One region of the Azospirillum sp. 11R-A genome, then DNA from elsewhere that is predicted to be linked to it. Evidence: riboswitches for the same ligand, from Rfam matches in the RefSeq annotation. Region 1 holds a riboswitch; each other region holds the start of a gene.
The links. Region 1 has a riboswitch for manganese ahead of VH569_RS29430 (manganese efflux pump MntP family protein). Riboswitches for the same ligand answer to the same signal wherever they lie in the genome.
Positions count from the first base shown of each region.

Region 2: it holds a riboswitch for manganese, as region 1 does, so the genes downstream of both, VH569_RS30335 (manganese efflux pump MntP family protein) here and VH569_RS29430 (manganese efflux pump MntP family protein) in region 1, are expected to answer to the same signal.
Region 3: it holds a riboswitch for manganese, as region 1 does, so the genes downstream of both, VH569_RS03830 (manganese efflux pump MntP family protein) here and VH569_RS29430 (manganese efflux pump MntP family protein) in region 1, are expected to answer to the same signal.

Region 1 is NZ_JBCEBL010000031.1:31,085-40,913, forward strand. Features, by position in the region: gene VH569_RS29405 (DUF2336 domain-containing protein) at 1-639, shown strand, start outside; gene VH569_RS29410 (nitrate- and nitrite sensing domain-containing protein) at 645-2,006, opposite strand; gene VH569_RS29415 (hypothetical protein) at 2,297-2,488, shown strand; gene VH569_RS29420 (alpha-hydroxy acid oxidase) at 2,606-3,820, shown strand; gene VH569_RS29425 (hypothetical protein) at 3,892-4,584, opposite strand; gene VH569_RS29430 (manganese efflux pump MntP family protein) at 4,701-5,270, opposite strand; yybP-ykoY riboswitch at 5,272-5,442, opposite strand; gene VH569_RS29435 (glycosyltransferase) at 5,624-7,207, opposite strand; gene VH569_RS29440 (nucleotidyltransferase domain-containing protein) at 7,418-8,203, shown strand; gene VH569_RS29445 (metallophosphoesterase family protein) at 8,196-8,915, shown strand; gene VH569_RS29450 (SDR family NAD(P)-dependent oxidoreductase) at 8,933-9,766, opposite strand; gene VH569_RS29455 (SDR family oxidoreductase) at 9,802-9,829, opposite strand, start outside.
Region 2 is NZ_JBCEBL010000033.1:68,032-77,860, forward strand. Features, by position in the region: gene VH569_RS30310 (lipid II:glycine glycyltransferase FemX) at 1-537, shown strand, start outside; gene VH569_RS30315 (metal-sensing transcriptional repressor) at 649-915, shown strand; gene VH569_RS30320 (cation diffusion facilitator family transporter) at 1,416-2,405, shown strand; gene VH569_RS30325 (ZIP family metal transporter) at 2,578-3,264, shown strand; gene VH569_RS30330 (MFS transporter) at 3,566-4,747, opposite strand; gene VH569_RS30335 (manganese efflux pump MntP family protein) at 4,862-5,428, opposite strand; yybP-ykoY riboswitch at 5,507-5,607, opposite strand; gene VH569_RS30340 (SCO family protein) at 5,854-6,480, opposite strand; gene VH569_RS30345 (copper chaperone PCu(A)C) at 6,488-6,943, opposite strand; gene VH569_RS30350 (DsbA family protein) at 7,010-7,648, opposite strand; gene lnt (apolipoprotein N-acyltransferase) at 8,325-9,829, shown strand, end outside.
Region 3 is NZ_JBCEBL010000002.1:38,565-48,393, forward strand. Features, by position in the region: gene VH569_RS03800 (TetR/AcrR family transcriptional regulator) at 1-599, opposite strand, end outside; gene VH569_RS03805 (sensor histidine kinase) at 768-1,808, opposite strand; gene VH569_RS03810 (response regulator) at 1,805-2,254, opposite strand; gene VH569_RS03815 (sensor histidine kinase) at 2,244-3,743, opposite strand; gene VH569_RS03820 (urate hydroxylase PuuD) at 3,940-5,127, shown strand; gene guaD (guanine deaminase) at 5,163-6,509, shown strand; yybP-ykoY riboswitch at 6,536-6,660, shown strand; gene VH569_RS03830 (manganese efflux pump MntP family protein) at 6,743-7,321, shown strand; gene tenA (thiaminase II) at 7,343-8,029, opposite strand; gene VH569_RS03840 (ABC transporter permease) at 8,079-8,918, opposite strand; gene VH569_RS03845 (ABC transporter ATP-binding protein) at 8,905-9,732, opposite strand; gene VH569_RS03850 (ActS/PrrB/RegB family redox-sensitive histidine kinase) at 9,796-9,829, shown strand, end outside.

The sequences.
Region 1 (9,829 bases):
ACCCGCCCCGGCCTGTCGCTGGCGATGGTGGAGCGGGTGGTCGCCTTCGTCTCCGACAGCATGCGCACCACGCTGATGCAGGCGCACGGCCTGTCGCGCGAGCTGGTCGAGCGGCTGGTCGAGCGCGGCCGGGAGGCGGCGACCATGCGCCTGCTGCGCCCGGTGCTGCGCGGGGCCGAGGACATCGACGCGGCGATCCAGTGGCTGCACACCAACCGCCGGCTGACGCCGGTCCTGCTGTTCCGCGCGCTGTGCGCCGGCGACCTGTCGCTGTTCGTCGCCGGCATGGCCGTCCGCGCCGGCATCCCGGCGGAGAATGCCCGCCGGCTGGCCTGGGACGACGGCGAGCTGGGCATGGCGGCGCTGATAAAGAAGGCGGCGGTCGCCCCCGGCCTGACCCAGCCGTTCCAGGTCGCGGTCGGCGTCGCCAAGCGGATGGAGTATGAGGGCAGCGATGCAGGCCGTGAGGATTTCCAGGCGGAGGTCATCGGCGAGCTGTTCACCGCCTGCACGCCCACCAACGACTGGATGGTCGACGACCTGCTGTTGCAGCTGTTCGACCAGAAGTCCGAGGAGGTGATCGACCGCGCGCTCGATCAGGCGGGGCTGCCCTTCTCGCCGGTGCGCACGGTGCAGTAGCCGGATTATCCTCCCGCCGGTCCCCCTCCCCCTGCCGCCGTGACGCCGCGGAGGATGTCCGACATGCTGAGGATGGCCTCCGCCACCTCGACGATCCGCTTGTTCTGGTTCATCGCGGTCTTGCGGATCAGCTTGTAGGCCTCCTCCTCCGACAGGTTGCGGGTGGACATCAGCAGGCCCTTGGCGCGGTCGATCACCTTGCGCTCGTTCAGCGCCGCCTTCGCCGTCTCCAGCTCCAGGCTGACGTCGCGCAGGCGCTGGGACTGCGCCTGCATGACGTCGAGGACCGAGCGCATCAGCTTCGGCGGCAGCCCGTCGGGGGCATAGAGCCCGGCGCCGTCCTGGCCCTGTCCATTCGATGACAGCCCGTTCACGCCCGCCCCGGCCAATCCCGACATCGCGGGGACGGCATCGACCAGCATCATGGCGACCGGCAGCACCGCGTCGGGCCCGCCGGCGTCCGCCTGCCCGAGGTCGGCGCGGGCCTGGGCCAGCTTGGCCTCGCACAGGCGGCGGAGATCGTCGGTCAGACGGTCTTCCACCGTCTTCAGCAGCTCCATCCGGCGGGTCGCCCGGTCGAACCAGATCTCCGGCGTGATGCCCGACAGCTCGCCATGGCGGGCATCGTCGCTGAGCGCCACCGCCCGCATCCGCTCCACCTCCGCCACCGCCGGGTCGGCCAGGGCGGTGCGGAAGGCGGCGGCATGGGCGGGGTCGGCGAACTCCGCGAAGATGCGGAATGCACGGTTCTGCGCGTCGATCAGATGGGCGAGCCGGCCATGCTCCACCCCGTCGAAGCGCCCGCGCGAGAAGCCGGCACTGGCGGTCGCCCGCTCCTGCCCGGCGAATTCCTTGCCCTGCACGACGTTGAACAGGGCGACCAGCGCGCGGGAGATCGCCGGATCGGCGGCGATGTCGGCCGCCTCGAACAGCACGGACAGCAGATGGCCGACGATGTCGGTGAAAGCCTTCACCGAATCCTGCGGCACCAGCGCCAGCGACGACACCTGATCGCGCAGGGCCGGCAGCCCGTCCAGCGCATAGAGCGCGATGGCGGCCCGGCTGTAGAACTGCGCGCCGCAGCTGAGGCGGTCGAGCTGCTCGTCCACGAGGTCCAGCCGGTCGCGCAGCACCGACTCCAGCGTGCGAGCGTCGGCCTGCCAGCGGGCGCGGTCCTCGGCGAAGCGGGTGCCGCCGGACCCGAGATAGATCGATGAGGCGCCGCGTTCCTTCTGCAGGGCGTGGATCAGGGCGCTGAGGTCGCGCACCAGAGCGCTGACCCCCAGAAGCTGTTCGACATCGCGGATGCGGCACAGCTTGGCGGTGCGCAGGAAGCGCGCCGCGGCGGCGCTGGTTCCACTCTTCATGGCATCGCGCTCCATACCCATCCAGCCTGTTCCCCCCGACGTCGCCCGGCCCCTGGGCCTGTACAAGCAATGGATATGCCAGGGATATGCCCGCAAAAAAGCCCCTCTCCCCTTGCGGGGATAAGGACTTCCTCCGCTGAACAGGGCTGCCCGGCCTTCACGAATCTGCCCAAGAATCGGCAGGTTCGCCGAAAATTTGGGCGGGCGGCTGCCGCAACACTGTGCAGTGCAACATCGGGGGTCCCGGCGCTGTTGTCGTCGGTATCCCCCATTCCGGAGTCGCTTCCACGATGACCAAGAATCCCTTCATGAGCGCGTGGCTGTCCTGGGCCAACCGCGCCAGCGGCATGTGGACCACCGCGGCGATGTCGGCGGCCCGGCGCAACCAGTCGGCAGCCCAGACGGCGATGTTCAAGGCCATGATGACGCCGCCGAAGGCCAAGCCGTCGAAACCGAAGCCCAGGTCGAAGCCGGCGCGCTGAGCGCCGGGACAGCAAGGCAAAAGGGCAGCGTCGCCGCAGCCATGGCTTGACGGTGTGCGGACGGAGTGGCCAAATCGACGCCCTTCCGTTTCGCGCGCAACCGTTGAGACACGCCCCATGACCTCCGTTCGCATGCCCTCCTCGCGGCCGCCGTCGCGCTGGGCGAACCTGTTCACCGACCGGCCCGTCACCTGCATCGAGGATCTGCGGCAGCTGGCGGAATGGCGCGTGCCGCGGATGTTCTACGATTACGCGGATTCCGGCTCCTACACGGAGTCGACCTATCGCGCCAACGAGTCCGACTTCGGCCGGATCAAGCTGCGCCAGCGCGTGGCGGTTGACATGACCAACCGGACGCTGGCCAGCACCATGGTCGGCCAGCCGGTGGCGATGCCGGTGGCGCTGGCCCCGACCGGCCTGACCGGCATGCAGCATGCCGACGGCGAGATCCTGGCCGCCCGCGCCGCGGCCAAGGCCGGCGTGCCCTTCACCCTGTCGACGATGAGCATCTGCTCCATCGAGGACGTGGCGGAGAACACCGACAAGCCCTTCTGGTTCCAGCTCTACGTCATGCGCGACCGCACCTTCATCGACAAGCTGATCGACCGCGCCAAGGCGGCGGGCTGTTCGGCGCTGGTGCTGACGCTCGACCTCCAGATCCTCGGCCAGCGCCACAAGGACATCAGGAACGGGCTGTCCACCCCGCCGAAGCTGACCGTCGGCAACATCCTGGACATGGCGACCAAGCCGCGCTGGTCGATCAACATGCTGCGGACCCACCGCCGCACCTTCCGCAACATCGTCGGCCACGCCACCGGGGTCAGCAACCTGTCGTCGCTGTCGTCCTGGACGGCGGAGCAGTTCGATCCGACGCTGAACTGGGACGACGTGCGCCGCATCAAGGACCGCTGGGGCGGCAAGCTGATCCTGAAGGGCATCCTCGACCCGGAAGACGCGGTGATGGCGGCGGACAGCGGTGCCGACGCGCTGATCGTCTCCAACCATGGCGGGCGGCAGCTTGACGGCGCCATCTCGTCCATCTCCGCCTTGCCGGCCATCGTCGAGGCGGTGGGCGACCGCATCGAGGTGCTGATGGACGGCGGCATCCGCTCCGGCCAGGACGTGGTCAAGGCGCTGGCGCTGGGCGCCAAGGGCACCTTCATCGGCCGCGCCTTCCTCTATGGGCTGGGGGCCGGCGGCGAAGCCGGTGTGGCCCAGTGCCTGGAGATCATCCGCAAGGAGATGGACGTGACCATGGCGATGTGCGGCCTGCGCGACATCCGGCACGTGACCTCCAACATCCTGGCGGGAAAGCCTAATTTCGCGGTCTGACCGGGGGGTGCCTCCGTCCTGGCCGGCGGCGGGATGGAACGGCGTGGAACAGAATCCGCCGCATGTTCCATCTACCGCCGGCCAAAGGGGCCGGCGGCGCGGCGGCTCACCGGGCCGGGGTTGAGGTTGGGATACTCCTCGTACTGGTTGACGGTCCAGGGGAAGACGCCCGTCGGCCCCTCGGCCTCAGGCTGAGCGACGACGGCGGCGACCAGTTCCGGACTGGGCGGGCAGCGTTCGCGGATGGCCCCGGGAAGGTCGTCGTCGAGTTCGGGGACGGTGACGGCGGGCGGGTCTTCCGGACGGGGCGCCCGCGGCCCCTCCTCCGCCCCCACCTCCCGACTGTCCCGCGAGGCGGTGCGGGCGGTCCCGAGGCCGGGGATGAGGCCGAGCCGTTCGGCCAGCCAGCGCACGGTGGCGGGATCGCCCGAGGTGACCAGCCGCTCGATCTGCTCGGCCACCAGCACCCGCAGGGAGGACAGGCGCAGTTCCGCCTCGCGGTTCAGCGCCTGCCTTTCCCACCAGACCCTGTGACGGAAATCCTTGGAGCCGTAATAGGCCCGCCACAGCGTGGTGCGGCTGCACCCCATGGCGCGCGAGACCTGGAGGAAGCTGTTGCCGCGGGCCAGCATGCCGGCGGCCATGATCCATTGCTCCTCATGGAACTGCGAACCGGGGACCAGCGAGCCTTCGGCAGGGGTCGGCGGCTCTTCGGCCCAGCGGGGGAACCGGTCGTTGGTAAAGCTGCGGCTGTCGAGGGGCATGGCAAGGCTCCGCGGTTGAAAAAAACACGCGGCAAGCCTATAAGAAATTTTCCCGGTTTATAGGATTATTTTCATTTCGCGCATCACCTCTCGTCGTCGCTCCCCACCGCTCCCGGTCAGGCGAACAGGCCGAGATGCTCGACCAGGATCGAGGTGCCGAGCGCGATCAGCGCCAGTCCACCGAGCACTTCGACGATCTTGCCCATGCGATGGCCGACGGCCCGGCCGATCAGCATGCCGATGGTGGTCATCGCGAAGGTGGCGAAGCCGATGGACAGGGCAATGGTGACGATGTCGGACCCGAGAAAGGCCAGCGAGACGCCGACCGCTGCCGCATCGATGCTGGTGCCGACCGCGGTGGCGACCAGAGTCCACGGGCTGGCGCGGCGCGCGCGCTCTCTGGCGTCGTCGCTTTCCGGCTGGAAACCCTCCCAGACCATCTTGCCGCCGACCACGCCCAGCAGCAGGAAGGCGATCCAATGGTCGACGGCGGCGACATAGCTGGCGGCGGCCAGCCCGAGCGCCCAGCCGACCAGCGGCGTGATGGCCTCGACCACGCCGAACACCAGCCCGCCCTTCAGGGCGACGGCGACGCTGGGGCGCTGCGACGCGCCACGGCCGATTGAGGCGGCGAAGGCGTCGGCCGACATGCTGAGCGACAGTACCGCGATTGAAAGAGGAGTCACGGAGCGGATCCTGCCGGACACATGAGACAGCATGTCCGAAATCCGGCCGGCGCGGACCCTCGGGCACACTGGTCTCGCTAGGCAGACGACTGTCCGCTGAACGTGCCATGCACCGCAGCGGGCGCAAGAATGTTGACACGTTCCCGGCGAGGCGCCGGAAGCTACTCCCCAACTGCGGCGACCATATATCGACAGTCATTGGGCGTCAACCGCCGAGGCGAACGGCCAATTGCACTTTCAGGACGGCCACCATCTACACCCCGAGGCGGGGATGCTTTGGCCATTACTGTCGAATTACAAATATTTCATTCTATAGCCCTGGCTATGAACCCTTGGCGTCGTCACGCCGTCGGTCACGGGCAGGGCCAATGCACCGAGACGGCTTCGTCCAGGTAGCGCGACAGGGCCGCCGCGGCTTCCGCCGGATCGGCACGCCCCGCCCCCCGGCTCCGGGCTCCGGCGGCCGCCTCGGCGAAAATGGCCGGATCGCCGGCCAGCAGGGCGAGCCGCTCCACGGCGGCGGCATAATCGGGCACGACGAACCGGGCGCCGATGACGGCCGATACGTCGCCGACCGGCAGCGAAACCGGGACAACGCCGGCAGCCAGCGCCTCGGCGGCGCTCGCGCCACCGCCGGTGCGCTGCGGATTCACATAGGCGTCGGCCGTTCGCATCAGATCGGCCATGTCGGTCACATAGCCCAGGTGGAACAGGCGCCCTGCATGCCGCGATCCTTGCAGACGCCCGGGCAGCGCCCCCGCTTCGCCGGCGAAGGCCACCGCCACCCGGGGCGCACGGTCGATGAGGGAGTCCAGCATCGCAAGGAAGGAGCCGTCGGCCTCCTCGTCCAGCCGGTTGCCGATCACCAGACACAGGAAGGCATCGTCCGGCAGGCCGTAGCCGGCCCGGCTGGCCGCCCTGGAAGGCGCCGTCCCATCCGGTTCCGGCGCACCGATCAGCGAATGCAGAAAGCGGAAAGGCCGCCACGACGCAGCGAGCGGACCGCTCGCCGGCCGGCTGCCACCGCCGAAATCCAGCACGATGCCGGCCAGCGACGGCGTTGCCCCGCTGGTGGTGGGGATGCACAGGGCGGGGCGCACCGCCGCCAGCAGGTCGGCGACGATGACCGATCCGCCCAGCGACACCACCACGTCCGGGTCGTGCCAGTCGACCGCGCGCAGGAACCAGTCGATCTTGTCCCGGCTCAGCCCGCGGCCGGTCGAGGACAGCATCCGGAAAGTGCGGCCGTCCGCCTCGATCACCTGCTTGCCGTCGAAGGCCGGCTCCACGGAGGACGCGAAGGACGGCACGAACAGGCTGTGGATGTCGGCGGGCATGATGTTGGTGTTGAGAATCACCACCTCCCGGCCGCAGCGTTCCTCCAGAACCGCGGCATAGGACAGCAGGTCGCGCGACGGCTGGTGGCGCAGCGACAGAAACTGGTTCGTCACCAGCACGACCCGCCCGGTGGCCGGGTTGCCCGCCGGGCGGGGCCGCGGCGCGATGCCGAGCCGGTCGCGGATCGCGCCGATCAGGCGGGTATAGTGGGGAAACAGCCTGTCCTCGAAGAAACCGGGCCGGCTCGCCCCGTCCATGCGCATCAGGAAAAGCTGGCGGCCCATGCAGCAGTAGATGTGAAGCAAACGGTCGAGATCCGGGCACGCGAACTCGGGTTCGATCAGGTCGAGCAGCTCGTCATAGCGGCGCAGATCGCCGGTGATCGCGGCCAGCGCGGACAGGCGCAGGACCGGATCGGCATCGCCGGTCAGGTGGCCCACCTGCATGGCGCAAGCGGCACGCTCGTCCGGCGGGGCATGGCGGAGACGCTCCAGCAATGCCTCGATCTCCCGCAAGGCGGACGCGCTTTCGACCGGCCGCAGCATGGCGCGGCAGAGCGCGGCGACGGCATCCGCGGAATTTTCCGCCGACAGCTCCATGGTTCAACCCCCGGTAAGGCCATGCTGCCGCACCAGATCAAATTTCCCGGGGCGCGGCAAGGACGGCCGGAAAACGCGGGCGGGTGCCGTGGGCACGGCAAACTGCGGGGCACGGCAAACGCCTGTCCCGCAACACTCCCCGCCCTGCCCTGTTGTACCGGGTCAACGTGCCGCACCGCCGCGCAAGGCCGGTGCAATGGGGAGTGGTCCATGAGCGAACTCCGTGAGGGCAGCGCCACCGTCACCGCGGAGGCCGAGGCCTTCTATACCGAAAGCCTCAAGCTGCTGACCCAGTCGACCATCCCGTTCCTGCTGGGCGGGACCTATGCGATCAGCGCCTATACCGGCATCACGCGGCCGACCAAGGACATCGACATCTTCTGCCGCGGCGGCGACTTCCCGCGCATCCTGTCGCATTTCCAGGAGCATGGCTTCGAGACGGAGATCGAGGACGAACGCTGGATCGGCAAGGTCAAGCATGGCGAGCTGTTCTTCGACGTGATCTTCAATTCGGCGGTCGCCATCAACCCGGTCAACGACCGCTGGTTCAAGGAGGAGCATCGCGCGGTGATCTGCGGCAGCGACGTGCCGCTGGTGGCGCCGACCGAGATGATCTTCTCCAAATCCTTCGTCCAGATGCGCCACAAGTACGACGGGCCGGATGTCGCCCATATGATCCTGAAGCAGCATGACAAAATCGACTGGAAACGGCTGCTCGCCCACATGGAGCAGTATTGGGAAGTGCTGCTGATCCACCTGCTGAACTTCCGGTTCATCTATCCGACCGAGCGCGACCGCGTGCCCGACTGGCTGGTGGCCGAGCTGCTGGAGCGGATGCAGGAGCGCGCCAAGCTGCCGGTCGCCCAGACCCGCATCTGCCGGGGCCGGCTGTTCTCGCGCGAGGATTACCTGATCGACGTCACCGAGTGGGGCTTCGCCGACGTGGTCGGGGAGGAGGGCACCAGGCAGAGCCTGAAGGAGAACGGGAATGGATGAGCGCAGGCTGACCGTCGCCGCCATCGGCGACATCCATGTCGGCGAGACCACGCAATATCCCTATCGCGAGCTGTTCCAGGAGATCGCCGGCAAGGCCGACGTGCTGGCGCTGTGCGGCGACCTGACCAACCACGGCAAGCCGCGCGAGGCGGAGATCCTGGCCGACGCCCTGCGCTCCATCGGCATTCCGGTGGTCGCGGTGTTCGGCAACCACGACTACGAATGCGGCCATCTGGAGGAGGTCCAGCACATCCTGACCCAGGCCGGGGTGCGGTTCCTCGACGGGGCGCCGCAGGAGATCGGCGGGGTGGGCTTCGCCGGGGTGAAGGGCTTCGGCGGCGGCTTCGGCAACCGGATGCTCGACAGCTTCGGCGAGCCGGCGATCAAACAGTTCGTCCATGAGGCGGTGAACGAGGCGATGCGGTTGGAGAGCGCGCTGCGGCAGTTGGACACCGAGCGGGTGTTCGTCGTGCTGCACTACGCCCCCATCGCCGCGACGGTGGAGGGGGAGCCGACGGAGATCTTCCCCTTCCTGGGATCGTCGCGGCTGGCGGAGACCATCGACCGCTTCGACAATGTGCGGGCGGTGGCGCACGGGCATGCGCATCACGGGAGCTACAGCGGGAAAACGCTGCGGGGGACGCCGGTCTACAATGTGGCGCAGACCATCCCCAAGGAGACCGGGCGGCCCTATGCGCTGATCGAGGTTTGAGGGCGGCAGATCGGGCTTCAAGCCGGCGCGAAGTCGGTCGACAGCGAAACCCGCCGCCAGCCATCGAGGATCGCCCGGTCGGCGGCGTGCTTGGCCTCGATCGCCGCGACCGTGTCGCTGCCGAGCGGCAGCCTGACCGGCGGGCCGGCGACATCGGCGAAGCTGACGAGCACATCGGCCAGCTTGGCGGGATCGCCGGGTTGGGCATGGTTGAGACCGGCGGCGATGGTCCGGACCTTTCCGGCGGTTTCGGCATAGTCGGCGATGATGGCCGGGCTGACCGACAGCGACACCGCGTCGAGGAAATCCGTACGGAAATAGCCCGGTTCGACGACGGTGACATGGATGCCGAGCGGCGCCAGTTCGGCGTGCAGCGCCTCCGACAGCCCTTCGACCGCGAATTTGGTGGAGCTGTAGACGCCGAAGCCGGCAGCGCCGCGATAGCCGCCGATCGAGGAGATGTTCAGGATACGGCCGGACCGCGCCTTGCGCATATGCGGCAGCACCGCGCGGGTGACGTTCAGCAAGCCGAACACGTTGGTGCGGTAGACCGCCTCGACCTCCGAGGCGCTCGCCTCCTCGACGGCGCCCATCAGGCCGAACCCGGCATTGTTGAGCAGGACGTCGATGGTCCCGAAACGCTCCACGGCGGAGGCCGCGGCGGCGGCTGCCTGATCTTCGCGGGTCACGTCGAGCGCGACCGGAAGCAGGTTGGGATGGTCGCCGAACCGGTCGGCGACGGCTTGCGGATTGCGGGCGGCGGCAACGACGGCGTCGCCCTTTTGCAGCGCGCGCTCGGCGACGAGTGCGCCGAAGCCGCGCGAGGCGCCGGTGATGAACCAGGTCTTCATGGTGGTTTTTCTCCTGATATCGCGGGGTATCGGGTTCAGGTTGGCGGATAATTAATTTCCCAG
Region 2 (9,829 bases), on a different contig from region 1:
GCGCCCGGCTACCAGACGGTCTGGCTCGACCTGTCGCCGAAGCTGGAGGCGATCCGCACCCGCTTTGCCGGCCCGTGGCGCAAGGGGTTGCGGGCCGCGGAGGCGGCCGGCTTGGTCCTCGATGTCGACCCGGCAGCGCAGAACCTGCCGTGGTTGGTGCGGCAGGACCAGAAACAGGCGCAAACCAAGGGATACCGCAGTGCCTCGGGGACGCTCATCGTCCGGTTGCGCAACGCGCTGCATAAGGCCGGCGGGGTGCTGATGATCACGGCGCTTGCTGGAAAGGAACCGGTGGCCGCCGGGCTGTTGTTCATCCATGGGCAGGCGGCGACCTACCAGATCGGCTGGTCCAACGCGGCGGGGCGGAAGAGCAACGCCATGCGGCTGGTGCTGTGGCGGGCGATCGAAGAGCTGAAGAAGCGCGGTGTCACCGCGCTCGATCTCGGCGGAATCAACCCGGACGATGCCCCCGGCGTCACCGAGTTCAAGCTTGGCCTGGGTGGCGAGGCAGTGGAGACTCTCGGACTTTTCCGCTGACGGCACTGGCGGCAACATTCCAGGGAAAACCGGGCCGGACACCGGCTGAACCTGACGCCGGCACGACGGGAAGACTTGAAATAACCCCACCAGGGGGATAGGTCATGGTTCATGAGCCACGCCAACAACCCCGATCTGAAGAACCGCCTGCGCCGAGCCGAAGGCCATCTCGCCACCATCACTCGCATGATCGAGGACGGGCGTGACGGGATCGACATCGCCCAGCAGCTTCAGGCTGTCATCAAGGCCCTGGAGAAGGCGAAGAACGTCCTGATCCTCGACCATATCGACCATCACCTCGAAGAGATCGTCGGCCCCATTCCCCGAGAGGACCGCGATCGGCTTGCCAAGCTGCGCGAGCTTGCCAAGTACCTGTAGGAGGCTGCCAATGTGCTGCCGTGCCGCTGTCGAACGCGCCTTCACTGAATTGGTGAGACGCGGTGAACCGTATGAACATGCCCGGGACGTCGGGCTCGCCATCTTCCGGTTCCATCATCCTGACGTTCCGGAGGCTGAGGCCGGGATGACGGTGGATCTCTGGACCCGTCCTTCCCTGCTCCATTAGGACCACCCCGATGCATTCGCACCCCATCGCCTTGTGGTCGCACGAGCACGACCCATCATCGGCATTCCGAACGACCGCGTCATCCTCAGGGCACGGACCAGCCTTTGACCATTACACTCCGAAAAGGACGCCTCCGTTACAGCCGACGTCCAACGTCACGCCCTGCTGGATGGGTTGATCGTCGGGTTGATGACCCTTCAGGAGGCCTGTCCTCGCCAGCTTCCGGGAGGATTCATACTGCCGTGGGCATGATCCCTACCCGATAAGGCGAGCGCAAGCGGACCGAGCGTAAAAGAACAAGGAGCAATGATCCGTGCCTCACGACCATGATGACGCCAATTGGCACGACAAGGCCCAGGGCCATACCCATAACCACGGGCATGATCGTCATGCCGGGCATTCCCACGGTCTTGGTGGTCATCACAACGCCCCGGCCAGTTACGATCGCGCCTTCGCCATTGGGGCGGTGTTGAACATCGGCTTCGTCGTCATCGAGGCGTTCTACGGCATCGTGGCGAACTCCGTCGCCCTGCTCGCCGATGCCGGACATAACCTGTCCGACGTGCTCGGACTGCTGCTGGCCTGGGGAGCTGCTTGGCTCACCCGGCGCCGTCCCACGCACCGGCACACATATGGGTTCGGCAGTTCGTCGATTTTGGCATCCCTATTGAACGCCGTCGTTCTGCTGATCGCGGTCGGGGCCATCGCCTGGGAGGCGGTCGGCCGCTTGACGCATCCCGAGCCAGTCGAGGGGGGTATCGTGATGTGGGTTGCCGCCGTCGGCATTGTGATCAACGCGGTCACGGCCTGGCTGTTTATGGGCGGCAAGGATGCCGATCTGAACGTCAAAGGCGCCTATCTGCACATGGCCGCCGATGCCGCCGTGTCGCTCGGGGTTGTTGTGGCGGCGCTGCTCATCGGCTGGACCGGCTGGCTTTGGCTCGACCCGCTGGTCAGCTTGGCGATCGTCGCGGTGATCGTCGTCGGAACCTGGGGGCTGTTGAGGGAGTCGGCGAACCTCGCCCTGGATGCGGTTCCGGAAGGGGTCAGCCGGGCCGACGTCGAGGCCTATCTTACCGGGCTGCCGAGTGTCGCTGCCGTCCACGACCTGCATATTTGGGGCCTGAGCACGACTGACACCGCACTCACCGCGCACCTCGTCCGACCTGATGCCGGAACCGACGACGCATTCCTGAAGGAGGTCGCGCACGACCTGAAGGAACGGTTCGGCATCGGGCACGTGACCATACAGGTCGAGCATGACGGCGGTAGCTGTCTCCTTGCTCCGACTGACGTGGTCTAACGGGCGCCCACCATCCTTGCTCCGGCTGACTGGCAAAGGCAAGGCCGTCAGCCGACCGGCGGCGGCGCCTCCCTCCACCCGCTTGGCTGCCTCCAAGGCGCCGGGCGGGCGATTCTGCCGCCCGTTGGTCGATCGGCGCGGAACCGTCCTGCTGCCGTCGAGTTGTTCCGATATGTATCAGACCGTTCTCCTCTCCACGATCATCCCGGTTGCAGCAGCCATTGGCGGGGGTGCCGCCACCGCCTACTGGCCACCGTCCCGACGTTTCCGGAGCATCGTCCAGCACCTTGCTGCAGGCGTGGTGTTCGCTGCGGCTGCGGCCGAACTCCTGCCTGACGTGATCCATGCCAATGCCCCCTGGTCGACACTCCTGGGGGCTACGATCGGTGTCCTGACGATGCTCGCCCTTGAACAGTCGGAAGAGCGCTTCGGCGGATCGGTTGGCATGACAGTCGTGGCGGGAGTGGATGTGTTCGTCGATGGCTTCGTGCTCGGCCTTGGGTTTCTCCAAGGAGCCAAGGAGGGGCTGCTGCTCACCATTGCATTGACGGTCGAATTGCTGTTCCTCGGCCTGTCGGTTGCCGGCGCATTCGGCAGTGACGCCGGGAAGCCGCGCGTCGTCGCGGTGACCACCGGAATAGCGATGGCGATGCCGGTCGGCGCGGTGGTCGGCCTGCTGCTCGGAGGTCTCCCCCAAACGATCCTGTCCGGGTTCTTCGCTTTCGGCCTCGTTGCGCTGCTGTACCTGGTCACTGAGGAGCTGCTGACCGAAGCGCATGAGGTACCGGACACGCCGATGATGCCGGTGGCCTTCTTCGTCGGCTTCCTAGGGCTGATTTACCTCGAGGAGTTCCTGTAACGTCAGGATAAATCCCGGTTCGCCCAAACCACCGGTCGGAGCTGTCATCCTGAGCGATGGGCCGGTCGGGTCGGCAGTGGCGGGCGACCGGCGGGTCAGCCTGCGTTCCCGCAGGGTCCCACATTCCGGACAATCTGAGCAGCGTCGCGCAGCGATCCCAACGTACGCCGCTTAGGAATGTCAGAAGCCGGATCGGTTATGTGCGAATTTGAAGATGCGACATCAGGCATTCCCATCACGCTGCGAAGGATGAGCGCCGGACTGCTGGCGCACCCCTTTCGTGCTCTGATCAGCCGGAACGCTAGGCCCTCGCCCGTCGCGGCACGATGGTCAGCAGTCCGACCAGAGCGATCAGCGCGAATGCCGCTCCGGCCAGGAACGTTGCACCCGACCCCACCGCCGTCCATAGCACCCCCGCCACGGTGCTGGCGGCCAACAGGACGATTCCGGTCAGAAGATTGTAGAGGCCGAAGCCTGTTCCCCGAAGGTCTGCGGGCGTTGCATCGGCGACGAAGACCGCGAGCAGGCCTTGGGTGGCGCCCATGTGGAGTCCCCACAGCGCCGCCCCGGCCAGCACAACCGGTGCGGAACCAGCCGACGCAAGAACCAGATCCGCCAGGACGAGCAGGCCGACACCCATGGCCAGCAAGTTGCGCCGGTCCAGCCGGTCGGCTAGACGACCCAGCGGGTAGGCGGAAATCGCGTAGACAAAATTCATGACGATCAGAACCAGCGGCGCGTAGGCATCCTCGACGCCCACACTCTGGGCGCGGAGCAGCAAGAAGGCCTCGCTGAATCGCGCCAGCGTCAGCAGTGATGCAAGCATCACCACGCCCCAGAAGGTCGCGTCCAGCCGCCGCAGCTGACCGCGCCGGATCGGGAAGCGGCGCGGTTCGCCGGACGGTTCCCGGTCGGGCTCGCGCACGCCGAACAGGATCACCGCAACGGCGACGAAGGCCGGGACGACGGCAATCCAGAACACGAGGCGGAAGTTGTCGCCACTCAGGACCATCAGCAGCATGGCAAGTGCGGGGCCGGCGAACGCTCCAACCGTGTCCATCGACTGCCGCAGGCCGAAGGCGGCGCCGCGCAGGTCGGGCGGCGTCACCTCGGCGACCAGCGCGTCGCGCGGCGCCCCGCGAACACCTTTGCCGATGCGGTCGAGGAAGCGGGCGAGCAGCACCGAGGCCAGCGTGTCGGCGAGCGGAAATACCGGTTTGGTCAGGGCGGCCATGCCATAGCCAAGCAGCAGCAAGGGCTTGCGCCGTCCGGCCCAGTCGCTGACCACCCCGGAGAAGACCTTGGTGATGGACGCCGTCGCTTCGGCGATGCCCTCGATGAAGCCCACCGATAGCGCACTGGCGCCGAGGACCGAAACCAGGAACACCGGCAGAAGGCTGTGAATCATCTCCGATGAAACGTCCATGAACAGGCTGACGAAGCCCAGAGCGACGACGCTGCTGGGTATGGAGCGGAGCGACAAAGCTGACCTCGCTGCTTTCGTTCAATACCAGTCAGTGTACCCGTGGTGCGGCAAGCTGCGTCCATCGGAGTGGTGTTGGTCCGATGCTTTCCGACCCGGTCTTCGCCGGGGAGATCAGGCAATCAAGCCCAGATGCTCGACGAGGATCGAGCACCCCAAACCGATCAGCGCCATGCCACCAAGCACCTCCACCACCTTGCCGAAGCGCACGCCCACCGCCTTGCCGATCATCATGCCGATGGTCGTCATCGCAAAGGTGGCAAAGCCGATCGACAAGGCGATGACGATGATGTTGGTGCCGAGGAACGCCAGCGATACGCCGACCGCGGCAGCATCGATGCTGGTGCCGACCGCCGTGGCGACAAGGGCCCAGGGGTTTGAGCGGGAGGCGGCATCGCCCTCGTCTTCCTGGGCCTGGAACCCTTCCCAGACCATCTTGCCGCCGACAAGGCCAAGCAACGCGAATGCGATCCAATGGTCGACGGCAGTGACGAAGCCGGCGGCAGCCAATCCCAACGCCCAGCCGATCAAAGGGGTGACAGCCTCAATGGCACCGAACACCAAACCACCCTTCAGCGCAGCCGGAAAGTTGGGCCGGCGGGATGCACCACGTCCGATGGAAGCGGCGAAAGCATCAGCCGACATGCTGAGCGACAGTACGGCAATCGAGAGAGGGGTCATCGTTGCGTCCGCCGGTCTTGTGAGACAGCGCGTTCGAGAATCCGGCCGGCGCGGATCGTCAAACACACTGGTCTCGCTAGGCAGACGATTGTCCACTGAACGCGCCATGCGCCCTTGAGCGCAAGAATGTTGACGTGTTCCCGGCTGGCTGCCGGAAGCTACTCCCCAATGAGAGCGACATTAACGCTCTACATTTTCATCGTCAATCCCTAGAGAAGAGGTCCGGCATGCCTCTTGGTCCTTCCAACTCAAATATTACATTCGGATTATGGTAGAAATGAAGTGACATTAAAATATCTTCATTTGACAGTGTGCTCTCCTCCTTATGGCGCCCGGCCAGAAACACTCGGCGGTCTCCCCGGCGAAGGGACCTCGTCGTCGGCTTTCCGCAAGTGCGACGGCGCATCCTAATCCGGGCTTGGGTGTCAATGGCTTCCGGCTTCTGCAACGAGCAGTTGTTCGATCTTCCGAGCAGCAACCTCCTCTCCCTCATGGATGGCCAGTGTCGAGCGCAAGCGCGACCGCGAGTCGAGCAGCAGGATGGTCGCACTGTGGTCCATGCTGTACCCCCCGTCCTGCGTCACCTTGCGGACATAGACGCCAAGCCCCTTCAATGCCGCCGCCATCTGATCCGGTGCGCCGGTAACCCCGCGGATACGGGAGTCGAACAGGTCGGTATAGTCCGCCATCACCGCAACGCTGTCGCGCTCCGGATCCACGGTCAGGAACAGCGGTTGGATGGCGTCCCCCCGCGGTCCGAGTGACTGGAGCACACCGGCCAGGTAGGACAGCGAGGTTGGACAGCTGTCGGGGCAGTGGGTGAAGCCGAAGACGATGACCGTCGGACGTCCTTGAAGATCATCGGGAACGAACGGACGTCCCTGTTCGTCCAGAAGTTGCCAGCGGGCGCCTTCGGCCATCGAGCGACCCGGCGCCATCTCGCTACGGGTCTCTACACTTGCGGGTTGCCGCCCAGCCAGAACATAGACGGCTATAAGGGCAACACCGGCTACCACACAGAGGGTGGCGCGGATTCGGCGGAGCAGGGTCATGGCGTGGTCATTCCGGTCCCATGGCGCCGGCGCGCCCGACAGTGACCGGAACGGAAACCGTCCCCGCCTGCTCGAAGGTAACGCTCAGGATGAAGGACTGGCCCGGATTCAGGCCGCCTTTCAAATCCATCAGCATGATGTGGGTTCCACCAGGCTTCAACTCCAGCACTCCGGCGGCGGGAACGCTCAGGGAATTTTCCTCCACCATGCGCGAGACGTCGCCTTCCTGCATGGTCTGGTGCGGCATCGCATGTCCGGCAACTGTGGTTTCCAGGGCCAAGATCCGGTCGGGCCGCGCACCGGTGTTGCGAATGGTGAAATAGACGGCGCCGGTCTTCGCGGAGGGAATGGTCGCACGCGCCCAGGCACGCTCGACCGAAAGATCGCCGACGCTCACCGGCGCGGCGCCGGCCAGGCCGGTCAGGCTGAGGATGATGGTGCCAGCCATGAGGATGGTCTTCATCGTCGATGTTCCTATGTGCAAGTTGACGGGAAGAGAAGGCGGCCTGCCAGCCGACCTTGGCGCCGTTCAGGGTTTCGGCAGCAAGGGCTCCACGGCTTTCCGGAACTCCTCGAACTGCAGAACCCCTTTGTAGGTCTTGCCGCCGATCACGAAGGAGGGCGTGGAGTCGACGCCGTGGAACCGTTCGGCCCCCATGCGCGACTGCAGGATGGCATCCTGCAGGGCTTGGTCGTTCCGGCACTTCTCGACAGCGGTGCGCGACAGACCGGCAACGCTGCCGATCCGTGTGAGAGCTTCCACCGGATCCGCGGCGTGCGCCCACCCGTCCTGGCTGGAAAAAAGAACCTCCAACAGGGGAAAGTAGCGCTCCTGCGTCACACAGCGGGCCAGGGTGGCGGCCTCCAGCCCGATACGATCGAGGGGAAAGTCCCGGTAGACGATGCGAATCTTGCCAGTTTCGACCAGTTCCTTTTTCACCTGCGGCAGCACCGAGTTGTGGAAGGTGGCGCAATGGTGGCAGGTCAGCGATGCGTATTCGATCACCTCGACCGGCGCTTTGGGGTCTCCCAGCACCCGCTCGTAAGGGACTGGCTGCGGCTGGACTGGATTGGCCGATGCCTGCGCCGAAGCGGCTTCAGCAAATACCCAGGCCATCAAGGGGGCGGCAAACATAATGGCGGCACGGACTGCGCGGCTGCAAAGCATGATTCGGACCTTCCGTTTGACGAACGGCGGAGACGGCGGGCGGCGGGCCGTCCAAAGTAGCTGGAATATGCGGAGAGGCCATATGGCCCGATCCAGGGGTGGGCTGTCGCCCGGATCCCGGACGTTCAGACGGCGACCCGGATGGGCGGGCGCTGACCGGGAGCGAACGAGCGGCCCTTATCAGGGTCGGATGGCATGGGACGGAAAGGGGATGCCATGACGATGGTCGGCGCGGTCACCTTCTGCCAAGCGGGCAGCACCAGGCAGGCCCCGCCATGGCTGCAGGCGACGACCAATCCGCTTTCGCTGCGTTCCGCGCTGCTACTGCCGGAGGGGCAGTCCTCCGGACAGCATATCAACGTCGCTCCCCCTGCCGCATCCGGCCTCAGGGATTGCCCAGAGAGCGGAAGGACCAATCCAAACACGAAGCCCAGGAGCAGCAGGACAGGGGTGAGGCGGCGAAATCTGATCATCGCACCGATGATATCCTGCACAGCCGCATGCGAACAACCGTCAACGGAACGGCGGCGAGCGTGGAAAACCTCTTGCTTCTCCAGCGGCTGGAGCATGCACCGTGCCTTGTACCGATCATATGGACCACGGATGGGGCGAACGTGTCGACAGGTTCATTCCGCAAAGAGTCACATGGGAAGCGGTGCTCCGAATGACACGCGTCATGCGGAGCACCTTCGTCAAGGGTCCGCTGGCGGCACTGCTCGGCGCCCTGACCGTGCTTGCCCTCCCGCCCTTTTCGCTCCCGCCCTTTCTCGTGCTGGGTCTTGGTGGTCTGTTTCTCCTGCTTTGCAGAGCCGGACCGGCCGCCGCTGCTCTGACCGGCTGGAGCTTTGGCATGGGTTACTTCATCGCCGGGATTCATTGGATCGGCGAGAGTTTCTCCGTTGACGCCGAACGCTTCGGTTGGATGGCGGCCCCCGCGGTCGGAGGGCTTGCCGCATTCCTGGCGCTCTTCATCGCCATACCCGCTTGGATTTTCGTCCGGTTGCGGTGGGGCGGGGTGGCCGGCGCAACGGTCTTTGCCCTGCTGTGGACGGCATCGGAATGGCTGCGCGGCCATGTGCTGACAGGATTTCCCTGGAATTTGATCGCCTATGCCTGGGTCGATCATTCTGTTCCCCGGCAGATCGCCGCCGTTTTCGGCAGTTACGGTCTCAGCCTGCTCACCGTATTCGCCGCCGTGCTGATGCCCCTGTCCCTGCTGGCCACCTCTCGCCACGAGCGGCGTTCGGCACGAGTGGCGGCGCTCCTTGTCCTGTTGATCCTGACTGCGGGGGGGCTGCGCCTCCCGTCGGACAGCGGCGAGGACAGGATCGCACGCGGCGACGCTCCTTCCGGTCCCCTGGTGCGCGTCGTGCAGGGCAATATCCCGCAGGTAAAGAAATGGCTGCCGGAACAGCGGGCGGCGACCATCGAGCGTTATCTCGACCTTTCCTCCCAGCCGGGCCGGTTTGATCTGCTTCTCTGGCCGGAAACCGCCTATCCCGGTTTCCTGGACGAGGCAGGCGAGACGCTCGCCAGAATCGCCGCGCGTTTGCCTTCTGGTGCTCGTCTGCTTGCCGGAACGCCGCGGCGCACCTATGAACCGACCGGTCGCGCGATCTGGAACGCGGTCATCGCCGTCAATGACGGTGGCGGCATCGAAGGAGTTTACGACAAGCACCACCTCGTCCCGTTCGGCGAGTATGTCCCCTTGCGCGGGTTGTTGCCACTGAATCAATTCACAGCCGGCTTCGGCAACTTCTCCGCCGGGCCGGGACCGCGAACCCTGCAGGTGGGAGCGCAAACGGTTGGCGTCGCCATCTGCTATGAGGCGATCTTCCCGGGCGAACTGGTGGACCGCACCCTCCGACCGGATTGGATCTTCAATCCAACCAACGACGCCTGGTTCGGGACATCGATCGGTCCCGAGCAGCATCTCGCGTCCGCCCGCATGCGGGCCGTTGAGGAGGGATTGCCGATGGTGCGTGCCGCGAACACCGGGATTTCCGCCGTCATCGACGGGTACGGCACCATCAGCGCCAAGCTGCCGCTGAATGAAACCGGGATCGTCGACGCGAGGCTTCCTCCACCCCTGCCGCCCACCCTCTATGCCCGTTGGGGCGATTTGCTGCTGGTGCCACTTGCACTCGCCGTAGTCTCGTCGTCCGTTCTGGTGGGTGGATG
Region 3 (9,829 bases), on a different contig from region 1:
ATGAACCAGATGGTCTGGCGCGCAAGGTCGGGACGGCCGCAAGGATAAGAGACGATGGCCCCGCCGGACAGGCAGACGGTCGCCATCATCTCGCACAGATGCTCGGCAAGCCAGAATCCGTTCTCCGCGTCGACCGGACCCGGCAGCCGGTCGCCGGCGGCGGTCGCGGCCTCGATGGAGGCGGCGAAGCAGGGCAGGAAGCGGCTGCGGATGCCTTCGAAGACCTGCCGCATGAACTCGCCGTCCTCCAGCAGGCTGATGATCGACAGGCGGTGGCGGGCGCGCTCGTCCGGATCGGCCGGCAGCTCGATCACGAAGTAGTTCACCATGCCCTGGATCATCTGCACCAGCGTGCCGGTGCTGGGCGGCAGCGACACCAGCCGTTCATATTCCGGATCGCCGTCGATGCAGCAGAGGAAGATCGATTCGTAGAGCAAGGCCTTGGACGGGAAATGCTTGAAGATCAGCGCCTCCGACACGCCGGCGGCCTGCGCGATCTCCTTGGTGGTGGTCGCGGCGAAGCCCTTGCGCGCGAACAGCGGCAAGGCGGCGTCGAGGATCGCCCGCTTGCGGGCGTGGCTGTCGAGGCGCGGTGCCATCAGAAGGGTGCCGGGTCGGTCGCTTGTGATAAGTGAGTGCTTACTCACCTTGTTGGCGGAGATATAGCTTGGGTGCGGCATCCTGTCCATGGGGTTTGCCGGGATGGCCGGCAGTCTCCTGCCCGGCCCCTGACAAGGGCAGGCGGGGCGGGGCGCCCGAACGCGCGGTTACAGCGGTTGCAACGGCATCGTCAGCGTCACCCGGGTGCCGGCATGCTGCCGGTCATGATGCAGCAGCGCCCCCAGGCTGGCCGCCATCGCCTGGACGATGCGGGTGCCGAGGCCGGTTCCCTTGGGGGCGTCGTCGCTGGAGAAGCCGACCCCGTCATCCTCGACGCTCACCGACAGCTGCCCCTCGGCGGCCATCGCCCGCACGCGGATGCTGCCGGCCTGTCCGTCGGGATAGGCGTATTTGCAGGCGTTCGTGACCAGCTCGGTCACGATGACCGCCAGGGACACCGCCTTGTCGGTCGGCACCGAAACCTCGTCGGCGACGACGACGAAGCTGTCCGGGCGCCGCGACGCCATGGCGGTGTGCATTTCGGCGAGCAGCGTTTCCAGATAGGAGTCGAACCGGACGGAGCGCACGTCGTCGGAGGTATAGAGGCTCCGGTGGATGCCGGCGATCGCGGTGATGCGCACCTGGGTTTCGTCCAGGGCGGTGCGCGCCATGGAATCGGACAGGCCCGACCGCTGCATCCGCACGAAGGCCGCCACCAGGGCCAGACTGTTGGCGACCCGGTGGTTGACCTCCCGCAGCAGCAGCTCCGCCCGATCGCGGGCGGCGCGCACCTCGCGCTCCGCCTGCTCCCGTTCCCGGCGCAGATGGGCCTTTTCGAGCGCCTGCTCGATGGCCGCCGCCAGCAGATCGAAGAATCCCTCGCCGACCTCCTTGGGGACGTAATCGTCAGCACCGGCCTTCAGCGCTGCGACGGCCACCCGCGTGTCGCCGGCACCGGTGACGTAGATAACCGGGGGGGCGTTCTCGCGCGCCAGGAGGGCCGGCAGAACGTCCAGCCCGGTCTCTCCCGGCATCTCGTGGTCCAGCCCGACCACCGCGATGCCGCCCCACTCCAGCCGCTCCAACCCCTCCCGGCCATCCTTCGCCCACTCCACCGCGTAGCCGCGCCGTTCGAGCCTCCGCTGCACCAGCCGGGCCATGGCAGCGTCGTCGTCGATGTAGAGGATGCGTATGGCCGGGTCGGTCATGCCTCCGCCTCGGGGATCTGGATGACGGAGAAGAACAGCCCGAGCTGCCGGATCGCGGTGGCGAAGCTTTCGTAATTCACCGGCTTGGTGATGTAGACGTTGGCGCCGATGTCGTAGCAGCGCTGGATTTCCTGCCGGTCGTCGGTGGTGGTCAGCACCACGACGGGGAAGCGCTTGGTGTGGGGGTTGGCCTTCAGCCTGGACAGGATATCGACCCCGGTCATGTCCGGCAGGTTCAAATCCAGCAGGATGAGAAGCGCCCGGCCTGAGCTGGCCTGTCCGCTTCCGTCCGGACCGAACAGGTAATCGAGGGCGCTGGTGCCGTCGGTGAAGGGCACGATCTCGTTGGTGACGCCGGCCCGCCGGATGTTCTTCTCGATCAGGCGGGCGTGTCCCTCGTCGTCCTCGATCATGACGATGCACACCGTTTGGGGGTCACGCTTCATGAGCGGGCTTCTCCGAGGACAGAGCGAGAATTTTCGGAAGGCTTATGCGAAAGATACTGCCCTGTCCAGGAACCGAATCGACGGTCACGTCGCCTTGCAGGCGCCGGACGAGCGTGCGGACATAGGCGAGGCCGATTCCCTCTCCCGGGCGGTCCTGCACGCCGGAGCGGCGGAACAGCTCGAAGATGCGCTCGTGATCCTGGGCGGCGATGCCGCGGCCGTTGTCCGCGACCTCGAAGATCAGCACCCCCGCCTCGGACCGTCCGCGGATGGCGATCCGGCCGGGCCGGGCCGGATCGAGATATTTGATCGCATTGTCCAGCAGGTTCCCGAACACCTGCTCCAGGGCGAGCCGGTCGGAGACGAGCGACGGCAGCGGGCCGGCGATGTCGATGGCGCAGCGCAGTTCGCCGGCCCGGTGGCGGTTGCTGGCGACCACGTTTTCCACGAGAGCCTGCATGGAGATCGGCTCCGGGTTCAGCGTCCGGCTGCCCTGGCGCGACAGGGCGAGGATGGCGTTGATCAGCCGGTCCATCTTCGTCGTCGATGTGCGGATGAAGCCGATGGCTTCCGGCATGTCCTCGGCGACCGCCCGCCGCGCCTCCGCCGCCATGGCGTCGTCGCCGTCCGCCGGCCGGCGATCGAGGTCGGCGGCTACGCTGGCCAGTCCAGCCTCGAACTCGCTGGTGAAGCCCATCACGTTGACCAGCGGCGCGCGCAGATCGTGGCTGACGATGTAGGCGAAGCGCTGGATCTCGTCGTTGGCCCGCTGCAACTCCATGGTGCGCTCCGACACGCGCTGCTCCAGGGAATCGTTGAGGGCCTGGATCGCGCGCTGCGCCTGCATGAGGGCGCGCGTGTAGCCGACCGCGATCCACACGGCGCCGCCGACGACCAGCAGGATGAACAGGCCGCCCAGGATCGCCACCCATCCCGACGTCCTGGCCTGCCCGGTCAGGGCGCGGAGCTGGGTGTCGAGCTGGGCATCGGCGGGGGTGATCAGCTCGTCGAGCGAGCGCCGGGCATCGTCCATCAGCCGCATGCCGCGGCCGGTGCGCACGATGGCCAGGGAGTCGTCCCGGCGTCCGGCCTCCATCAGGGCGATGGTCTCCGCCAGCTCCTCCCGCTTGGCGGCGGCCAGACCGACGAGACGGTCGACGATGTGCATCTCGCCGGCATCGTCGTCGGCCAGTTCGTGCAGCCGGGCGATGGTGGCGTCCACCGCCGCGACCGCCGCCTCGTAGGGCTTGAGATATTGGCGGTCCTCGGTCAGCAGGTAGCCGCGCTGTCCGATCTCGGCATCCTGCAACTGGCTGAGCAGTGTTCCGGCGGCGACGCGCAGGGCCGTTATCCGGCTGACGGAACGGGAATATCGCTGCGTGCTGTCCGCCAGCCATCCCGACATCATGATGATCGCCAGCAGCGCGAAGGCGGCGGCGAGCAGCATCAGAAGGGCACGGCGGGTGACGGTGCTGCCGGACGTGGGCATCGCGGAGAGCCGTGCGGTGCGGGGAAGGGTAAGCCCCTCTACCAATTCGCAGGAGGGTTGGCAACCGGCAGCGCGGTCGGCACCCTTCCATCTTTCGTCATTTTTTGAAGCTGTTGGGACGGACGAATGGTTTTCCGCAGCTGCACACTGGCCTTACAGTCAAGCCATCGACCTGACCGGAAGGAGCGTGCGCGCGATGGAGCCCATCCTGTGGGAATGGATCAACGCCCTGGCGCGGTGGCTGCACGTCATCACCGCCATCGCCTGGATCGGATCGTCCTTCTATTTCATCCATCTCGACGCCTCGCTGCGCCGCCGGGCAGGGGCGCCGGCCGGGACGGCGGGCGACGCCTGGCAGATTCACGGCGGCGGCTTCTACCACATGACCAAATACATGGTCGCGCCGCCGCAGCTGCCGGAGGATCTGACCTGGTTCAAGTGGGAATCCTACGCGACGTGGCTCAGCGGCTTCTTCCTGATGTGCGTGCTTTATTACCGCGGCGCCGACCTGTTCCTGATCGACCAGGATGTGCTGGCGCTCAGCCATTGGCAGGCGGTGGCGATCAGCGTCGGTGCGCTGGTGGCGGGCTGGGTCGCCTATGACCTGATGTGCAAGTCGCCGCTCGGCCGCAACGACGGGGCGTTGGCTGTCGCCGGCTTCGTCATGCTGGTGGCGACAGCCTGGGGCATGACGAAGATCTTCAGCGGGCGCGGCGCCATGTTGCAGGTCGGCGCCCTGATGGCGACGATGATGGCCTGCAACGTCTTCATGCTGATCATCCCCAACCAGCGCAAGACGGTGGCCGCCATGCTGCGCGGCGAGACGCCGGACCCGTCGCTGGGCAAGAAGGCCAAGCAGCGCTCGCTGCACAACAACTACCTGACCCTGCCGGTCGTCTTCCTGATGCTTTCCAACCATTACCCGCTGGTCAGCTCCACCCGCTACAACTGGGTGATGGTGGCGCTGGTCCTGGTGGTCGGCACGGCGATCCGCCATTTCTTCAACAGCCGCCATGCCGGCAAGCCGACGCCCTGGTGGACCTGGGGGGTCGCCGTCGCCGGCATGCTGGGCTGCATCTGGCTGAGCACCATGGGGCCGGCGACGGCCGACACGGCCGCGGCGGCGGCGGTGAAGGTCGGCTTCGCCCAGGTGGAGGAAATCGTCGCCACCCGATGCAGCATGTGCCATGCGGCCCAGCCGGTGTGGGAGGGCATCGCCACCCCGCCGCGCGGCGTCGTGCTGGAGGGCGACGGCATCCGCCGCCATGCCGAGCAGATCCGCCTGCAAGCCGGCTACAGCAGCGCCATGCCCCCCGCCAACATCACCGGAATCACCCCGCAGGAGCGGGCGGTGTTGGCGGCGTGGGCCGGGGACATTAAGTAACCCTCCCTCACAGCACTCCATCGAACCGGACCCCCATGCCCGACCAGTCTATCGCTGCCCCCGTTTCCGCCGCCATCCGTGGGCGCCTGCTCAGCTTCCATCGCGCGCCCGCCGGGCCGGGCGATATGGATTGCCTGACCTATCGTGAGGACGGGCTGCTGCTGGTCGGGGCGGACGGGCGGATTCTGGAGACCGGCGACTGGGACGACCTGCGCGGCCGGGTTCCGGACGGGGTGGCGGTCGACGACCACAGCGGCAAGCTGGTGCTGCCGGGCTTCATCGACACCCACATCCATTTCCCGCAGACCCAGGTCATCGCCTCCTACGGCGCCCAGCTGCTCGACTGGCTGGAGAAATACACCTTCATCGAAGAGCAGCGCTTCGCCGACCCGGCCCATGCCGCCGCCAACGCATCCTTCTTCATGGACGAGCTGCTTCGCAACGGCACGACCACGGCGGTGGTCTACGGCTCGGCCCACCCGCAGTCGGTCGATGCCCTGTTCGCCGAGGCCGAGGCGCGTGGCGCCGGGCTGATCGCCGGCAAGGTGATGATGGACCGCCATGCGCCCGCCGCCCTGACCGATACGGCCGACAGCAGCTACCGCGACGGCAAGGACCTGATCGGCCGCTGGCATGGGACCGGGCGGCAGCGCTATGCCGTGACGCCGCGCTTCGCCATCACCTCGACGGAGGCGCAGCTGGAGGCGGCCGGCGCGCTGCTGCGCGAGCATCCCGGTGTCCATATGCAGACCCATCTGTCGGAGAACACCGACGAGATCGCCGAGGTGCGCCGGCTGTTCCCCGGCGCGCGCGACTACACCGACGTCTATGACCGCTTCGGGCTGCTGGGGCCGACCTCGCTGTTCGGCCACTGCATCCATCTGTCGGACGCGGAGATGTCCCGTTTGTCGGAGAGCGGCTCGGTCGCCGTCTTCTGCCCGACCAGCAACCTGTTCATCGGCAGCGGCCTGTTCGACCTCGACGCCCTGTCGAAGCCGGAGCGGCCGGTGCGCACCGCCATCGCCACCGATGTCGGCGGCGGCACCAGCTATTCCATGCTGCGCACGGCGGCGGAGGCCTACAAGGTGCTGCAACTGCGGCGCCAGAACCTGCCGGCGCTCGCCGCCTTGCACTGGATGACCCGCGGCAATGCCGAAGCGCTGGGCATGGCCGGCGAGATCGGCAGCCTGGAGCCCGGCCGCTGGGCCGACCTCGTCGTGCTCGATCCCGCCGCGACGCCGGCTATGCGACATCGCATGAAGGCGGTGGACGGCGATCTGGAGGAGGAACTGTTCATCCAGGTGACGCTGGGCGACGACCGCTCGGTGGCCGCCACCTACCTGCGCGGCCGCAATTCGCACCTGCGGCAAACCGGCGCTTGACCCAAGCCCCTAGTCCCTGTAGGACTTCCGCCGTCATTGGGGAGTAGCCACCCGCCGGCAGCGATCCGGTGGGGTTCGCGTCAACAGACTTGGATGGTTCCGGCCTCCGGCCGTTACCGCCATGGCGCGCACGGCGACCAGAGGGTCGACCCGGCGAGACCAGTGGATCGGACATCTCCGCGGCCAGCCGGAGTCCGCCCGATTCCACTGTGTTGTCTGGCCCGGGAATAGCCATGATCGCCACGTCCCTCGCGCTCGCTTTCAGCCTTTCGATGGATAGCTTTGCCGCCGCCCTCGGCCGCGGGGCCTGTTCGCGCCGTGCCGGTTTGCCGGAGGCGGTGCGGGTGGGTGCCGCCTTCGGCGTCTGCCAGTTCGCCATGCCGCTGGTCGGCTGGGGTATCGGCATCGCCTTCGCCAGCTTGGTAGAGTCGGTCGATCACTGGATCGCCTTCGGCCTGCTGCTGGCGGTCGGCGGAGCGATGCTGCGCAACGCCATCATGGACGGCGAGGATGAGGGCGAGGAGGATTGCGGCCCGGTGCGCAGCGTGCGCGCCGAATGGCTGGCCCTGCTGACCACCGCCGTCGCCACCAGCATCGACGCCGCCGCCGTGGGGGCGGGGCTGGCGCTGGTCGATGTCGACATGGTGACGACCTCGGCGCTGATCGGCGTGGTGACCTTTGCCGTGGCCTTCGGCGGCGTGCTGATCGGCAAGGCCGCCGGCAACCATCTGGGACGCTGGGCGGAAATGGCCGGCGGTGTGGTGCTGATCGGGCTGGGCGCGAAGATCCTGCTGGAGCACACGATGGGGTGAGGAGGCGCCGAGGCTCCCCTCTCATCCCGCCAAGGTCATCCCCATCTCCCAGAAATCCGCTTCCAACCGGGACGCCTGCCGGAAGATGGTCAGCAGCCGGGGGAAGCGCGCTTCGGTCATGCCGTCGGCCGCCAGACGGTCGAGATTTTCCCGCGCCGCTCGCGCCACCTCCTGATAGGCATCGCCGGCATATTCGGCGATCCAGACGCGATAGGGGTTGGCGTCGTCGAGCGCGCCCGGCAGGGCAGCCAGCCGGCGGCCGATCTCGGCATAGCCGATGATGCAGGGGCTGAGCGCGACATGCAGGTCCAGCAGGTCGCCGCGCAGGCCGGTTTCCAGCACGTAGCGGGTGTAAGCCATCGTCGCCTTGGACTCCGCCGCCTGCTCCAGCTCGGCGGCCGGCAGGCCCCAGCCGGCGCACAGGCCGACATGCAGGTCCATCTCCATGTCGAGGATCGCCTTCAGCCCGTTCAGCGACGCCCGCATCTCGCGCAGGTCGCGGCCCTTGTAGATGGCGAGCGCATAGGCGCGGGCGAAATGGATCAGGAACAGGTAATCCTGCACCAGATAATGACGGAAGCATTCCTGCGGCAGCGTCCCGTCGCCCATCCCGCGAACGAAGGCATGGTCGACATAGGCCGACCAGTCCGGCCGCGCCCCGGCGACGAGCCGGTTGAACAGGTCGGGGGTGGAGGAGGACGGGGTCATGGCGGCTGTCTCCGGTGCGGCTGACGGAATTGGGCGGACACTCTACCCGCTATTCGCCGGTTTGCAGCAAGGCCCCGCGCACCCGCGCTTGGTGGAAGGCATAGAGGAACACGGCGATGCCGCCCGCCATGTAGACCATGTTCAGTCCGACCGCCCAGGCCAGATGGTCCCAGCGCAGCGTGCCGTCGAACACCAGCGCCCGCATGCCCTCGAACACATGGGCGGAGGGCAGGGCGAGCGCCACCGGCTGGAGCCAGGCCGGCAAGACCGACACCGGGTAATAGACCGCGCTGACCGGGGCCAGCATGAAGACGACGATCCAGGCCAGCCCCTCCGCCCCCATGCCGTAGCGCAGGATCAGCGCCACGATCAGCAGCCCCAGCGACCAGCCCAACACGATCAAATTGGCGAAGAAGGCGGCGAGCGGCAGGCCGAGAGCAAAGACCGAATAGCCGAAGAAGGGAATCGCCAGCGCCGCCGCCGGCAGCACGCCGATCAGGGTGCGCAGCAGGCTCATTGTCATCAGCGCCGTCACCCATTCGCCGGGGCGGAGCGGGCTGACGAACAGATGGCCGAGGTTGCGCGACCACATTTCCTCAAGGAAGGAGATGGAGACGCCGAGCTGGCCGCGGAACAGCACGTCCCACAGCAGGACCGCACTGACCAGCACGCCGGCGCCCTGCGCTACCCAGCCGCTGCCGCCGCCGCTGGATGAGGCCATGAACTGGTTGATGTAGCCCCACAGGATCATCTGCATGGTCGGCCAATAGGCCAGTTCCAGGATGCGCGGCCAGGACCCGCGCAGCAGATACCAGTAGCGCAGCACCATGGCGCCGACCCGGCGCAGCGAGAAATCCGCGCGCGGGATCGCCAGTTCATTCGGCTGCATCGGCGGTCTCCCCGGTCAGGATGCGGTCGTCGGAGGCGCGGGCGATGTCGAGGAAGACCTCCTCCAGCGTCTGGCGGCCGTAGCGGGCGAGCAGGGCCGACGGTGCGCCGCGGTCGACGATCCGCCCCTGCCGCATCATCAGCACGCTGTCGCACAGCCGTTCCACCTCCAGCATGTTGTGGGAGGCGAGCAGGATGGTGGCGCCGGTGCGCAGCCGGTAGCGCTCGAGATAGGTGCGGATCCAGTCGGCGGTGTCGGGATCGAGCGACGCCGTCGGCTCGTCCAGCAGCAGAAGCTCCGGATCGTTCAGCAAAGCCTTGGCCAGCGCAACGCGGGTTTTCTGTCCCGCCGACAGTCCGCCCGACGGCCGATCCAGAAAACGCGACAGGTCAAGATGCTCGGCCAATTCTTGGACGCGCTTTTTGACGCATGTCAAACCGTAGAGGTGGGCATAGACGGTAAGGTTCTCCCGCACCGTCAGCCGATGGGGCAGTTCGACGTAGGGGGAGGAGAAGTTCATGCGCGGAAGCACGGCATGCCGATGGCGCGCCATGTCGACGCCCAGGATCTCCACTGTCCCGGCCGTCGGCAGCAACAGCCCCAGCAGCATCGAGATGGTCGTCGTCTTGCCCGCGCCGTTGCCGCCGAGAAGGCCGGTGACGCTGCCGCGCGGCACGGTGAAGCCGATGGCGTCGACCGCCGTGACGTCCCGCCCGTCCGGGGTGGGAAAGCGCTTGGTCAGCCCCTCCGCCCGGATGGCGGGGGCGATGGCGGGTGTGCCCGGCTGCTGCTGTGGGATGGTTCGTTCGGTCATGGGCACAGAATATGGCGGCAAGCGCCGCAACCGCCAGGGGCATGCCGTCCGGAGACAAGGATCATGGTGACGCTCGCCAGCGCACTGACCGGACCGG